DNA from 3 places in the Halobacillus sp. H74 genome. Region 2 is predicted to be linked to each of the others. Evidence: predicted binding sites of a transcription regulator. Region 2 holds the regulator's gene; each other region holds the start of a gene.
The links. The regulator LexA, encoded in region 2, represses DNA repair genes until DNA is damaged. The targets are predictions, from matches to a motif close to CGAACATATGTTCG.
Positions count from the first base shown of each region.

Region 1: the regulator LexA is predicted to act here: its motif matches at 1,864-1,877, upstream of ACTWPX_RS00680 (YolD-like family protein).
Region 3: the regulator LexA is predicted to act here: its motif matches at 2,927-2,940, upstream of ACTWPX_RS13835 (DNA polymerase IV).

Region 1 is NZ_JBQQCI010000001.1:125,623-131,043, forward strand. It holds gene ACTWPX_RS00675 (transglycosylase domain-containing protein) at 1-1,310, shown strand, start outside; gene ACTWPX_RS00680 (YolD-like family protein) at 1,504-1,845, opposite strand; gene ACTWPX_RS00685 (hypothetical protein) at 2,216-2,428, shown strand; gene ACTWPX_RS00690 (YwhD family protein) at 2,414-2,956, opposite strand; gene ACTWPX_RS00695 (ABC transporter permease subunit) at 3,101-5,110, opposite strand; gene ACTWPX_RS00700 (YwgA family protein) at 5,221-5,421, opposite strand, start outside.
Region 2 is NZ_JBQQCI010000002.1:215,353-220,773, forward strand. It holds gene ACTWPX_RS04295 (MerR family transcriptional regulator) at 1-371, shown strand, start outside; gene glnA (type I glutamate--ammonia ligase) at 396-1,727, shown strand; gene ACTWPX_RS04305 (CotY/CotZ family spore coat protein) at 1,953-2,504, opposite strand; gene lexA (transcriptional repressor LexA) at 2,764-3,387, opposite strand; gene ACTWPX_RS04315 (YneB family resolvase-like protein) at 3,705-4,355, shown strand; gene ACTWPX_RS04320 (DUF896 domain-containing protein) at 4,452-4,685, shown strand; gene tkt (transketolase) at 5,039-5,421, shown strand, end outside.
Region 3 is NZ_JBQQCI010000005.1:298,971-304,391, forward strand. It holds gene mce (methylmalonyl-CoA epimerase) at 1-28, shown strand, start outside; gene ACTWPX_RS13825 (acyl-CoA carboxylase subunit beta) at 35-1,582, shown strand; gene ACTWPX_RS13830 (M20/M25/M40 family metallo-hydrolase) at 1,653-2,777, shown strand; gene ACTWPX_RS13835 (DNA polymerase IV) at 2,958-4,205, shown strand; gene ACTWPX_RS13840 (YpzI family protein) at 4,265-4,393, shown strand; gene ACTWPX_RS13845 (small acid-soluble spore protein P) at 4,414-4,566, shown strand; gene ACTWPX_RS13850 (DUF3892 domain-containing protein) at 4,697-4,921, shown strand.

The DNA of each region.
Region 1 (5,421 bases), on a different contig from region 2:
TGGAAGCAAGTCTGGTTTATTCTACAACTCAAGAATCAGACAATAAAGATACCGCTCCATATTTTCAAGATCAAGTAGTGGAGGAAGCGGCAGAGCTTTTAGGAGTGGACAGGGAGAGTGTTGAAACAGGTGGGTACCATATTCAAACAACCCTGGTGGAAGAACACCAGCAAATTTTAGAGGATAAAGCAAAAAGAAACATTCCTGACGATGATGAAATCCAGGTGGCAGCGGCTGTCATGAACAGCCATACAGGGGCAATCACAGCCTTAATCGGAGGTAAAAATTACGAGGAAAGTCCTTTCAACAGAGCTACTCAAGCAAAAAGGGCGATCGGATCGACCATTAAGCCATTCCTCTACTATGCGGCATTAGCAGAAGGCTATTCTCCTGTGACGATGATCGAAAGTAAACAGACTGAATTTGATATTGAAGGCTCACCAGAGCCATATGAACCGTCTAATTTCAACGACCAGTACGCAGAAAAACCGGTGACCATGGCTCAGGCACTTGCGGTCTCCGATAACATTTACGCAGTATCCACACACCTGGATATCGGACCAGAGAAGCTTGTAGACACTCTTCAGACTTTCGGTATTGAAGAAGACTTGAAGCCACGTGCTTCCCTTGCCTTAGGCTACTCTTCCATCTCTCTCTATGACATGATGAGCGCCTATGGAAAAATGATCAAAGGTTCAGAATCATTAGAAGGGCACACCATAAGTAAGATTACTGACCGTCATGATAATGTGCTTTACGAATATCAACCGGTTTACAACAATGATGACTCGATCGATCCGGAACGAGCCTTTACCGTCACTCATATGATGACTGGAATGTTCGATTCGTCGCTTGATGCTGAATATGCTTCCGTGACAGGATCACCAATTAAAGGAAAGCTCACACGGATGTATGGAGGGAAATCAGGAACAACCGACACAGATAGCTGGATGATCGGTTTCAGTCCACAATATTCCTCTGGAGTATGGGTGGGCTATGATAAAGGTGGCCACTCATTAGAGGGGTTCAATGATCATCGCTATGCGAAAGCCATTTGGGCCGATACGATGGAAGCCGTTCACGAGTCCCTCCCAACAGCCGCATTCATTCCACCCCCAGGGGTCAAAGGTGTCTATATTGACCCAGAAACTGGAGCTCTCTCAGGACCCAACTGCCCGCAAGAGCGCTTGGTTTATATGGAAAAATCTGTTATACCTGAGGAAGTTTGTGGCGGAGACGAGAGCAAGGACTTGGAAGATGAATTCAAGAACGATCCATGGTTTAAAGATGTCGTCGACTGGTTCTTCTGATAAGCAAACATTTGAAGTAGATTAAAAAAAGACAAAGAAAGCGACCGGCATAACCGGTCGCTTTCTTTGTCCTAGTAATACATGTATAACCCATGTGTTACTTAATATATTACCACGGCTGCTCATTCGTCAAGATTCGCCGTCCCGATTCCATGAATTTTTCATGAACATTTTGTGAACAAAGTTGATTCCATTACAAAATGGAAAGATCTGCAATGTCATCAAGAGCTAAACGAATATTTTCTTTCGTCTTCCAATTCACTCCCGAAACAATTCGATCCACCTTATTCACACGCTCCAGTTTCACTAACACATCTTCATACTCGAACCCGTTGTAAATCCTCATTTTGACTGTCAGATCATCCTTCAAGGCTCTTTGCATTAAAAAATCAATTTCGACGGCCTTCTGTTCATCGATGATTCCTTTTTCTACGCGCTGGTCCTCTTTCCAAAGTTGTTTCACCATCTCCACATGTTCCGGTAACATAAGCGATGTCCACTTGATCGTTCCCCGATCGCGATTTCGATTATCCATATTGCCCCTCCTATAATACGAACGTTTGTTCTTATAATATCATAAAACTGAAGGGCGTAAACTGGGAGTTTCAGGAATGATGTCTCAAACGTTGATAATACTCAGGTTTAACTCATGATTTTTATTTTCACTTATTTACGGCAATTATCACTTATTTACAGCAATAAATATTCGCAGGCTGGTCATTTATAATTTCCCGCACCAAAAAAGAGCCCCCTTATTCAAAGGCTACTGAAGAACTGCAACGTTTTGAGTTATGCATCAAATAAAGAAGCCGAGCTGGACGGTTTTATCGTTCAACTCGGCTTCTTTTAATGGACAAGAAAATCACTCTTTTTAGATGGGCCTCTGTCGATTCCACGAGCTTTCGGTGGTGACGCCTGTGGGAACAGCGCGAGCCGAAAATCCGCTTGGTCAAGCAATCCTCTTGACCAAGTTAGCTGAAGCCGTGCCCGCGGCAAACATTCACCGACAAGCGATCCGTGAGAAGCGACAACAAACTTTAAAAAACTCCTCTGGGTTGGGAAGTTTTTTCAGTGTCCACCCGTATTCAGGGAGTCTCTTCACATTATTCTGCGGCTAAAGAATCTTTCAATTCTTGTCTTGTATTTTCCCATAGATCCGGCTTGAAGTCGCGTAAATAATCTGCGAGAATCCCTTTGGATTTGTCATCAAGGTGATCCAATACGAAATGGCCCTTCAAGGATTTATCCATATGGTTTACATGTTCAGGCATCAACTTGTAACCCCGCTTGATGGCACGGTCAACCACAATTTCACTTGCTGCTACCCCATGATAACAAGGTCTGCCTTCCTGATAATCGACGGTGACCCAGACGATCCAATACAAGAGTCCATTTTTCACTACGTCACGATCTGTAATGAACTTGATCCGCTTCTCTACTTTACTACGGGCGTGTAATGCACCCATGTCAACGTAGGCTTCCTCCTCATTCGGATCAACGATGACAGGGGTCATATTTTCAAGACTGATCGATCCTACGCCATAGCCGCCATGGCCGTCTGTAGAGTCATCTTTGATGATGGTGAATTGGTTTTTCTTTTTATCATTTCCTTCACCTTTGCTTTTGAACTGATCAAATTCCTTCATAATGAAGTGATCCTCCTCTTCTTTCCACCTATTATTTTGTCCCATTTTAACATACAAAGCCGGGGAAGTTTTAGAGAAAGCTCTCTCAATCACCTATCGTTTCTGCCAACACTTGATCAAACGTTTGTTCAATCTCCTTAAAAGTCATCTCTTATCCCTTTCCCGGTATGAATCACCTGATACTTTTTGCAGGAATACAAAACGATCTTCATGTGTATCACGAGCAGAGGCCTTGTTTTCTGTACGTCGGGAAAATAACCTTTTGAGCCCATTCGATTTCTCTACAACTACCCCTACCCTTTTCTGTTGTATTTCCTTGATGCCCTGGATGATCAGCTGCATCGATACAATGATGATAACAAAGCTGAGAAGTGCAGGGATAATCAACCACCAACGCCCTGTCATAAGTGAATTTTTAGCTGCACCAATCAAACCAGACCATTCGTAGGTCGTACTCAAAGGCGGATCTCCCATTAACGGATCATAACTGACTTTGGTACCACCAAAATAAATTTCGAACACACCCAAGTGAATGAAAATAAGCAGCGTCTGAATAAATTGTTGCCCGAAGACAATCCCCATGCGGGGACTCAAGTGTGGCAAGAGGTGCTTCCATAGCAGATGAACGGAACTTCCTCCTAAGACCTTCGTGCTCGTCACATACTCTTCTTTCATAATCAGCTTCATTTCATTCCCGAATAAGGTTACGACTAACGGAACGGCCAAAATGGTCAAAATGATCCCCTGATAGAGTATCCTTTCGGTTTCAGTTGTTGTAAATCCTCCTTGCGGCATCCAAAGTACAGGCCTCAGTAACAAGTAAGCAATAATCGTCAAAGGTAGAAAATGCATCCCATCTACAAGCTTTTCAAATACTCGCTGGACTTTTCCAGGTAAAAAGAATGTGTATGGAATAGCAAGGGCAAAGCCGACAGTCAGACGAAGAAAAGCAATGATCAAAGCAAACAGAATCGTGTATTTCGCCCCCGCAAGAAGTTGGTCGAAGACACTGTACCCTAGAGCATCTGTTCCTAAAAAGACAAATTCCGGTGTATGAGGTGAAGCGCTGACGAGGCGGTCATTCTCATCATAGATTTGAAAATACTGATCGATCAAGGGATCCGCAGTCATCGAGTAAACTACACTGACAATCACTGTCCCAGCTATGATGATGAAACCGGTCAGGAATTTGATGTTCCTGAAATGGACTCCGAATTCTCTTACCGCCGACTTCAACCACTCTCCGCCACTGCGTTTTACAGACAACGATCCGATAAAACTATTCATTTGGATATTCGCTTCTTCTACCGCTTTATGATCTTTGAATAAAAATAACTCTGTCCCCTGATAAAGAATGTAAAACGGAGTGAACACAAGGAATAAAATCACAGATGAAACCATCGGCCGGAAATCATCCATAAACGCTGTTGTAATCCCATTCATATTAAAAATATACTCAATGATCAACAGACTGGACAAAGCCCCCCAAATGATGATTTTAGAGTGGTAAAAGGCACTCTTGATAATATTTCTCACCACGTGTACAGACAAGATGAACGCTTTCTCAAGCCCTTTCCCTTTCGCCATCTGTACGTAGGGTTTGGTCATCTCTTCTTCCATAAGCATAAGGATGATTTTATACATCATCACCATAGGTAAAACAGCTATAGCTACAATCGGCAATGCATACACTTTCTCTTGGCCTAATGTTGTAAAAGGCATCAACAGAATTTCGGTTTGACGATAAAACCAGACGATAAAAAGCTGTAATGAAAAAGCCAGCAATAAATCAGGGATAGCTTCCAACACACCTAACCCGCGATGTACAATGACTTTTGCCCACTTAGGGAGAAATAGTGTACCAAAAGCCCCTAAGAAAGCAATAAGGAAACCAAGGAGAATTCCACCGAAGAAAATCGTCATGGAATATTGATAAGGCTCCCATAAATGTTCAATTAAAGGTACAGTATCCCCTTTGTATATGTAATTCCACTCTGATGGCTCCAGAAGAATGCTGAATAGTCCTCTAAGTTCTTGTATGTAATTCCCAACATTCATAAAAGCTCCCTGCCTGAATAAGGCAGGTGATGTACTGATTAACAAAATCCCCACTAAACCCAGCAAATAATAAGCAATGAACTTCCCTGACTTCATCTTTCAACTCCCCCGTATCCCCTGCTTTTTCTTCCTGCTATTTTTTGAATTATCAGATATTGCGAAGCAAAAAAAGAGGTGTACAGTTTAAGCACACCTTCATTCTAATATTAATGAATGGATCGTAATTTTTCAATAAATTCCCATCCACCTTCAATATCTTCGTCTGTATAATTTTGGGCACTTTTAACAGTGAGTACTTTTTCAGAAATTTCTTCTCTCGGTAAATCTTCAAAAAACAATATCGTGGAGACTAATTCAAGGAAACGAGAGCTGCGTCCGTTCATCTCATCGATATGCTTGTTCAGCGG
Region 2 (5,421 bases):
TCCCGATGGGGATTGTTCAATCTTTAACAGACCTTACTGCTCGGCAAATCCGGTATTATGAACAGCATCAGCTGATTCATCCGGCCCGATCAGAAGGGAACCGCCGTATGTTCTCATTCAATGACGTCGATCGATTGTTAGAAATCAAAGACCTTATTGATCAAGGAGTGAACATGGCGGGGATTAAAAAAGTTCTTAAGCTTGATAAACAGCCAGAGAACCAGGCTTACGATGAAGAACAAATTCAGGAAGTCCATAATGAACTGACTGAAAAAGAACTTCGTCGTATGCTCCAACAAGAACTATTCACAGCGGGAAGGCAAGGTAAATTGGGAATCAGGCAGGGAGAAATGTCTAGATTCTTCCATTAATTAGTGTTGAGAGGGGAAGATGTAATGGGTTTGACAAAAGAAGAAATTTACAAAAAAATCGATGAGGAAAATGTCCGGTTCATTCGGTTGCAGTTCACTGATATGCTGGGCACAATCAAAAACGTGGAAATTCCACTAAGCCAATTAGATAAAGCATTAGATGGAATGATGATGTTCGATGGATCTTCTATTGAAGGTTTCGTTCGAATTGAAGAGTCCGATATGTACTTAGTACCGGACCTGGACTCATTCGTCGTTTTCCCATGGACTTCCGAAAAGGGGAAAGTGGCACGATTCATTTGTGACATTTACAACCCAGATAAAACGCCTTTTGAAGGTTGCCCGCGCTATAATCTGAAGCGAAACATTAAGAAAATGGAGAAACTTGGTTTCTCTGCGTTCAATATTGGAACAGAACCAGAATTCTTCCTGTTTAAATTGGATGAAAAAGGAAATCCTACGATGGAGCTCAATGATAAAGGTGGATATTTTGATTTAGCACCGACCGATTTGGGCGAGAACTGTCGTCGGGATATCGTTCTTGAACTTGAAGAAATAGGTTTTGAAATTGAAGCTTCCCACCACGAAGTAGCTCCGGGACAGCACGAGATTGACTTTAAATACTCCGATGCTGTGAAACATTGTGATGACATTCAGACATTTAAACTGGTTGTCAAAACGATTGCACGTCAACATGGTTTACATGCTACATTCATGCCTAAACCATTATTCGGTGTAAATGGATCCGGGATGCACGCAAACATGTCCCTATTCAATAAAGATGGTAACGCCTTCTTTGAAGAAAATGGAAAAGAGCAGCTCTCTGAAGTAGCTTACCAGTTCACAGCAGGAATCATTAAACACGCAACAAACTTCACAGCCGTGACGAATCCTACAGTCAACTCGTATAAGCGTCTAGTTCCAGGATATGAAGCGCCATGTTATGTCGCCTGGTCTGGACAAAACCGAAGCCCGCTTGTACGTGTACCGACTTCACGTGGGTTAAGCACACGTATCGAAGTACGTAGTGTCGATCCAGCGGCCAACCCTTATATGGCCATGGCGGTATTGCTTGCGGCCGGACTCGACGGTGTGGAAAATAAATTAGAAGCCCCAGCACCTGTCGATCGTAATATCTACGTTATGGATAAAAAAGAACGTGAAGCTCATGGCGTGAAAGACCTTCCTGCTACCCTTTATGATGCGCTTGAAGAGTTGCAACAAGACCCGATCATGGTTGAAGCACTTGGGGAACACCTTTTCGAACACTTCATTGAAGCGAAGGAAATCGAATGGGATATGTTCCGTACTCAGGTTCATCCATGGGAACGTGAACAATACTTACAAACTTATTAATATTTACAAAAGCCTCAACACTCTTCGTGTTGAGGCTTTTTTGTACGCTGCGGGATGAATGGATACACCGCCCTGAAAAGATGAATAGAAAAGCTCCTTAGTTGGATTACTCTGTATAGTAGAGAGAAAGTAGCATGAATTTAAGTACCCGTCACACATAAATAAAACGACCTTATCATAGTGTAAGGTCGCTTTATCATTTAAATCATACAAGGTGTCCCCTGATTATTTAGCTTGCTGATTGCGTAGAGCATTAACAGCATTGATACCTGCTTGCATATTACTAGCAGTAGGTGTCATCGTTGTTGTTGGTGGGAAACACGTGATACCAGTGAAGTTACTAAGATCCACTTCTACACAAGCCCCTGTTGCAAACCATCCATCATATTCGATGAAGTCTAGCAATGAATCTGGTGTTTCGTCACACAAGCTCGGATACAGCAGTTCTAAAACCGCGCAGCATTTGTCATCCTCTTTGATTTTCTTAACACGGAAAAATGGAGACGGAATGGGACCGAAGCAGGATGTGTTGACATTTCTTACTCCCCAGGCAAAGTACGGAAGCAAACCGGAAAGTGCACTTTCACATCCACATAGAAGCATGAACGGAATCGTGTCATTTCCGTTCCCATTCGCTGCAGGAGAAAGCAAATCTCTTAGTGATTTCTCACATGAACCAGCACGACAGCAATCATTATTGGCAACTTCGTCCTGTGCTGCGGCAATTTTTCTTACCTTTTCACAGACACAGTTGCTTTTTTTACATTTACAACTCATTTATTTCACTCCTTTACACTATTTACTAATAGAGTATGAGAGAAATAGACAAGAGGATGGGAGATTGTCACGATGGAGAAGAAATGTGCGCTTGTACATAATGAAAGAGTCTAGTGGAAGGTCAGAAACTTATTATAGTCTTTTTGGAAACTGTAGCGTCATAATATATAGAAAGATTGATGGCCAGAGAAGTGAATGTACGATTCTATTTATAAATAGTATGAGATAGCAAAAAGACGAGGGGAATCCCCTCGTCTTTTTAATGAACTGTGCGATATAAACCGACGACTTTTCCTAGAATCGATACATCGTTCAAGATGATCGGTTCCATCGTGGCATTTTCAGGCTGAAGGCGGATATGGTTCTTCTCTTTAAAGAAGCGTTTGACAGTGGCTTCTTCATCTTCTGTCATTGCAACGACTATATCTCCATTTTGAGCTGTCTGCTGTTGTCTGACTATCACCATGTCTCCATTCAATATTCCTGCTTCGATCATACTTTCCCCTTGCACGATAAGGACGAATGTATTGTCGTCTGATCCTGCTAATGTGTCTGGGAGCGGCACGTATTCTTCGATATTTTCAACTGCAGTGATAGGAGACCCTGCCGTAACTTTACCTATCACTGGGGCATAAGAGGCTTCACTTCTCGGTATGCTATGATCTTCTTCTAATTCGATGACTTCTATTGCTCTTGGCTTAGTAGGATCCCGGCGGATATACCCTTTCTTCTCCAGTCTGGATAGATGTCCATGTACGGTAGAGCTGGAAGCCAGCCCGACAGATTCTCCGATTTCCCTTACTGATGGTGGATAACCTTTCATTAATACTTGTTCTTTAATAAAATCTAATATCTCTTGCTGCCGCTTTGAAAGTTTACTCATAGATTAGCACCTCGTACATAGGATTATAGTAACCACATTGTACCACGGTCATTTCAAAAACACAAACAAGCGTTCGAAAAATACAAGTTGACAAGAACACACATTCGTCTATAATGGTAATCAACAAATGCGAACACAGGTTCTAAGGGAACGTTCGTTCTTAAAACGGAGGGATTAATCATGTTCAACAAATTATCCAAACTTGATTACACTTATTTATTATTGTTCGTTGTGAGTTTTGCCTTTCTCTATTATTCTATGGTTACGAGCGGGTAAGAAATCAGTCGTAGAACTTATAGGAGGAAGGATCAGGCATCATGAAAGTACTATTATATTGTCGTGTCAGCACGGAAAAAGAGGCACAGGTAACCTCATTGAACAGACAAAAGACAGAGCTTGCAAACATGGCACAAGTCCATGGGATGGAAGTGGTCGAATGCATCCAAGAACAAGCGAGTGGGTATGACATCGAGCGCGAGGGGATTTTCCGCCTGCTGTCCTATTTTTCAGAAGGGGAAGCAGATGGTCTGCTGATCCAAGATGAAACCAGACTCGGGCGCGGGAATACGAAAATAGCACTTTTCCATCAATTGAATCGTTTGGAAGTGAAAATATTTTCCCTTTCCCATGAAGGGGAGCTGGAGCTTTCAGAATCTGACTCGATGGTCCTGCAAATCGTAGGCATTGTTGAAGAATATCAAAGAAAAATCCATAATATGAAAATACGCAGAGGGATGAGAAAAGCAGTAGATCATGGCTATGACCCGGCTTCCAACCTTTCGAATCAACATTTAGCCCCGGGACGTGAACGTATAGAATTTCCCATTGAAGAAGTAGTTCGTTTGCGAAGGAATAACCTGACGTTCAAAGATATCGCTGCCACTCTGAGAGGCTTGGGTTACGATGTTTCTAAAGCGACGGTCCACCGTAGATATAAGGAATATCTATCGCTTGAAAAAGAAGAATAAGCAAGTTAATATATACTTAAATGACAAGAGTCTTAAAGGCTGCTTGTCTTTTTCATGTTTTTACGGTCCAGACTATATATAAAGGAGTAGGATCTTATGTTATCCAAAGAGAAAATCAATCGAATCAACGAGTTAGCCAATAAATCAAAACAACAAGAATTGTCGAAAGAGGAAAAGAATGAACAACAGAAATTAAGACAAGAATATCTGAAAAATGCTCGTCAATCCTTTAAGAACCAATTGAAAGGTGTCACTGTCATCGATCCTGAAGGTACAGATGTTACACCGAAAAAACTTAAACAAATGCAGGAAAATGAGAAAAAGAACTAACTGTTTCCATGAGCACTCTATTGCAGTAGAGTGCTTTCTTTTTTGTTTCTCCCGGAAATTGAAAACGGCTATAACAAAATAGAAGAAAAGATACTGGTAAAGATTATTATGAAAGATCAATGACAACCTTTAATGAGACGCTCTTAGTCAGAGCTGAAAACCTCATCTTCCTGTTTTTGAATCACTCTTAAGGAACGTTTCAGTAGCGAATGAACGTCTGTTTAATTCCATCATTTAAGGGGAAAGTATAGGGAAGATCTTTAAGAAAGTTCATCCTATGCTTGTTTCAAATGGATTTTCATTATAGGATAATACATGGTACATATACCTGAACAGAAAGGGGAATGTTGGACATGGCTAACAGCCTTGAACAAACATCAATCAATACGATCAGAACACTTACGATCGATGCAGTAGAAAAAGCAAACTCTGGTCACCCGGGGATGCCTATGGGGGCTGCACCGATGGCTTACACACTATGGACGAAATTCATGGATCACAACCCGAATAATTCTGAATGGTTCAACCGTGACCGTTTTGTATTATCAGCAGGGCATGGATCTATGCTGCTTTACAGTCTATTACACCTCTCAGGATATAATGTGAAGATGGACGATTTGAAGTCTTTCCGTCAGTGGGATTCCAAAACTCCCGGTCACCCTGAGTTTGGTCACACGGATGGAGTCGAGGCTACGACAGGCCCTCTTGGACAAGGGATCGCTATGGCAACTGGTAT
Region 3 (5,421 bases), on a different contig from region 2:
GTTATGCCAGCAGGATGAGGAGGAGTGATTGTAAATGGACATTTTCGATAAGATTAATGAACTGTATGATAAACGTCGCCAGGTTGAAATGGGCGGTGGTGATGAGCGAATTGAGAAACAGCATGAAAAAGGCAAGTGGACCGCACGTGAACGGATCGACTATTTGCTAGATGAAACCTCATTCATTGAGCTGAATCCATTCACAGAACACCGTCATGATGCATTTGGTATGGATGGGAAATCAGCCCCCGGCGAAGGGGTCGTTACCGGTTTTGGAAAAATTGGCGGACGTGATATTTATTTGTTCGCACAGGATTTCACAGTGTATGGCGGAGCCTTGGGAGAAATGCACGCGAAAAAAATTGCAGCAGTCATGGATTTAGCGGCTAAGAATGGTACACCATTCATCGGTCTGAATGATTCTGGAGGAGCGCGGATACAAGAAGGCGTTTCTTCGTTAGATGGTTATGGTCAGGTTTTCTATCGTAACTCGATATACTCAGGGGTCATCCCGCAAATATCAGTCATTATGGGCCCATGTGCCGGTGGTGCGGTTTATTCTCCTGCCATTACTGACTTTGTCATCATGGTGGAGAAAACATCCCAAATGTTTATTACAGGACCGAAAGTCATTGAAACAGTGACAGGAGAACAAATATCAGCGGAAGATCTTGGTGGCGCAGGCGTACATAATTCATTGAGCGGCAATGCCCATCTGAAGACGAATGATGAAGCTTCTGCTCTTGAAGCAGTAAAGAATCTCGTCAGTTATCTGCCCCAAAATAATCAAGAAAAAACACCCATAGCAGAGATAGAGAAAACGGATGATTTTCGACCAGATATCACGGACAAAATTCCGTTTGACCCGATTCGTCCTTATGATGTCAGAATCATCATTGATGAAGTAGTCGATCCAGACTCATTTTTTGAAATCCATAAAGATTTCGCAAAGAACATCGTTGTCGGCTTTGCCCGTTTGCAAGGCAAAACGGTAGGGCTTGTATGTAATCAGCCGAAATATATGGCCGGAGGTCTCGACATCGACTCAAGCGATAAAGCAGCTCGCTTTATCCGTACATGTGATTCATTCAATATTCCTTTGATCACATTTGAAGATGTGACAGGCTTTTTCCCTGGTATTAAACAGGAGCATGGAGGTATTATCCGGCACGGAGCAAAAATACTTTATGCCTACTCGGAAGCTACTGTTCCCAAGCTGACTGTAATTACAAGAAAAGCCTATGGTGGGGCATATGTGGCACTTAATAGTAAGTCGATTGGTGCTGACCTCGTCTATGCATGGCCGAATGCTGAAATCGCTGTGATGGGCCCTGAAGGCGCAGCAAATATCATTTTTGCCAAAGAAATCCGTGAGAGTGATACTCCAGATGAAACACGGCAGAACAAAATCAATGAATATCGTGAGCGCTTTGCCAACCCATATGTAGCGGCTGGTTTAGGAATGATTGATGATGTGATCGATCCGAGGGAAACGCGTTCGACACTGATCAATGCTCTAGATATGCTGAAGAACAAACGTGAGGATCGTCCTTATAAAAAACATGGGAACATCCCTCTCTGATTGACACCATTCCCGAGTTCCGCTAACGTACTAAGAGGAATGGGTTTACATATGAAGGAGGATAATATTTATGGTAGCGATTAATAAAGAACGCTTGCTTGAAGAGTTTCTTGAATTGGTGCAAATCGATTCAGAAACGAAATATGAATCTGAAATTGCTAAGGTTTTGAAGAAGAAATTTGAATATCTTGGTCTTGAAGTATTAGAAGATGAAGCCGCATCTGTGACAGGTCACGGAGCCAATAATCTGATTTGTAATTTGAAAGGGTCTAAAGAAGCAGCAGATACCATCTACTTCACTTCCCACATGGATACGGTAGTCCCAGGGAACGGCATCAACCCTGCTGTGGAAGATGGATATATTGTAACGGATGGTACGACAATTCTTGGAGCAGATGATAAAGCAGGAGTCGCGGCAATCTTAGAAGCGATCCGTTCGTTAAAAGAACAAAGCGTTGAACATGGGGATCTCCAGTTCGTTATCACTGTAGGTGAGGAAAGTGGTCTTGTAGGTGCTAAAGCACTGGACAGCTCATTATTGAAAGCTAAATTCGGCTATGCCATCGATAGTGATGGTCAAGTAGGAAACATTATCATTGCAGCCCCGACTCAGGCTAAAATTAATGCAATAGTGAAGGGGAAGACCGCGCATGCAGGTGTCGCTCCTGAGAAGGGGATCTCTGCGATTACACTGGCATCTCGTGCGATAGCAAAAATGCCTTTGGGACGCATCGATGATGAAACAACAGCGAACATCGGTCGATTTGAAGGTGGTCAGAAAACGAATATTGTCTGCGATCATGTGGAGGTTTTAGCCGAAGCGCGTTCCTTGAATCCAGATAAGATGGAAGCCCAAGTAGAGAAAATGAAAAAAGCATTCACAGAAACTGCGGAAGAGATGGGTGGAGAAGTAGATATTGATATCGAAATCATGTACCCTGGTTACAAACAGCAGGCAGGAGACGAAGTTGTAGAAGTAGCTCGTTCTGCTGCTGCACGAATCGGTCGTGAAAGCCAATTGCTTACAAGCGGGGGCGGCAGTGACGCAAACGTAATTGCTGGACACGGCGTTCCGACTGTCAACCTAAGTGTTGGCTATGAAGAGATTCATACGACAAATGAGCGGATGCCTGTCGGTGAACTTGAAAAAATTGCAGAATTTGTGACAGCGATTATCGAAGAAGTCGCGCAATAAGAGATGGTGGATGCCTCCAGGATATGGAGGCATTTTTTTAATAACTTAGGAAATGGTGAATTCAATCAATATGTTACAGGAAAACTTCGATGACAATTGCGTTCGATGGGACTCCTATTGGACAGAGGAAAGGAACCTCATGTTATAATAGAACAAATGTTCCAATGGAGGAAGAAGAGTATGGAGTCCAGGTGGTATCCGAAAAAAGGCCGTGTTATTTTCCATGTTGATATGAACAGTTTCTATGCGTCCGTAGAAGCGGCTTTCGACCCGAGTTTGAAAGGGAAACCTCTCGCAATCGCAGGGAACCCCGAAGAACGTCGCGGAATCGTTGTCACAAGCAGCTACGAAGCAAGAAAATACGGAGTGAAAACAACGATGCCTGTCGGTGAAGCAAGACGTTTGTGCCCTGATCTGCTCGTCATGCGTCCGAACTTCGAACGGTATCGGACGGCTTCCAAAGAGATTTTCAAAATTCTTGCAGACGTAACATCTCTCATCCAGCCTGTTTCGATCGATGAGGGTTATATGGATATAACAGCTTGTGAAGACCAGGGTTCTCCCCCGGTCATTGCTGAGCGCATTCAACAGCGGATTGCAGATGAACTGGATTTGCCCTGCAGCATCGGCATTGCTCCAAACAAATTTTTAGCGAAGATGGCCTCTGACATGAAAAAACCGATGGGGATTACAATCTTGAGAAAAAGGGACTTACGCCATAAGTTATGGCCTCTTCCCATCGAAGAAATGTATGGTGTCGGATCAAAGACAGCAGAAAAATTGCGGAAAATGGAAATAGAAACGATCGGGCATTTAGCGGATCATCCTGTACTTGACTTGAAACAAGTGCTGGGGATAAACGGGGAACGGTTGCAAAACAGAGCAAATGGAATAGATGACAGGCATGTAGATCCCGACGCTGTCCACGAATTCAAAAGCATCGGTACATCTACGACGCTCCCTGAAGATACCACCGACGATGCAGAAATCCAGGCGGTCCTGCGTCGTTTATCCAATAAAGTAGAAGCTCGTATGAAAAACAAAAAAGTACTTGCGAGAAATGTGCAGCTGATGATTCGTTACTACGATCGTAAAACTGTCACAAGAAGCCGGCAATTGCAGGAATTCATCCATACATCCGAGGATCTTTTTCAAACAGCAATGCAGCTCTTTGATGAACATTGGAACCAGCAGCCCGTGAGACTCTTAGGTGTGACAGCAAGTGATTTGGCCGAGAAATCAGAGGTGACACAGCAGCTGGATTTATTCAACTACCAGCAATATGCAAGTAAAGAAAAGCTTTACAAAACCATTGATGATCTTACTGAAAAATATGGAAGTAATCCTTTCCGTAAATTAAGTAATCCTAATGAAAACCAAGTGACGACAAGCTTTCAAAAGGATTTTCTCGATGATTTCAAAAAATGATTACCAGGCATGACTCCTCCTTTCTTGTTTCATACTAAACAGGAAGGGAGGAGTTTTTTATGGGTAGAGATCGTCAAGAGAAAAAATTGAAACGATCCGGAAAAGTTGAATCTGATCGTGACCAGAAATTGAGCTATAATGGGGCGACTATGTTGGAAGGCCCAGAAGAAGCTCGTAAACGCAGATAAGCTGAAGGAGGCGGATTCTTATGGGTGGACGACGCATGGGACCGAAACAGCAGGAACAACCAAATTTACCTCTTGGGCCGAAGCAATCCTATGGTGAGCCGGCACAAGGTTCTCATAAAGTGAAGAATGCCAATCATTCCCGTCAAAAACAAAAATCTTCACACGATATGTAAACAGAAGGCAGCCTGAAAGGGCTGTCTTTTTAGCATTGACGGCTAGTGGAACTATTGTCAGTTAAATCAACTTAGTAACCGTATAATTTCTTCATCACTTCACACACTATCACTGAGGAGGTTGAGAATGATGCCAGAACGAATTGTCGCTGTTAGAAAAAACGGCCAAGGAAGCATTGTTGAGATGCAGCTGTCGTCAGGGCAGGTGGTCGATTACAAACGAGCTCATGACATGGCTCGCAGTGGTGACCTGGAACACGTGAATTTAATTCGAGGCAAAGATGGGGAAGACCATCTACGCAGTGAACCAGATGGCATTCAATCCAACAATTTGGACAACCTTCCATCTTTTTAATTATGGGACCCAGGAAGAGCATCAGCTCATCCTGGGTTTCTTCTTTTGTTTTATTCTTAGGTTTAAAAAACTCTTATTGATTGGATGATAAAAAGGTATTAAGCAATCGTGCAGGATACTGGAAGACTCGATTTCAAGACTTTTATTGAGATTATAGGGCTACGGGGAACAACTCATCCAGTTCCATTGCCCAGCCACTCGCGTCATAAGCAGAGCATCAAAGGAATGAAAAAGCACATTCCGTTGATGTTCTGCTTATGCCAGTCGTGTCTCCCAGGGCAATTCCGCATTTGAACACTTTCCGCGGGAGTGCGATGAGCCTCCTCGAGCTAACCCTCTGTGGGGTCTCACCCTGCACTCTTGTCCCGCAGGAGTCTCCTTGTTCCCCTCCGCCCTTACCGAAAAATTTTCTCGAAATCGTATCGAACTCAAGGATCTTTCTAAATGTTGAGAACTCTGACCAAATACTATTTTTCATACCCTTTTTTCAACTTAGAAAT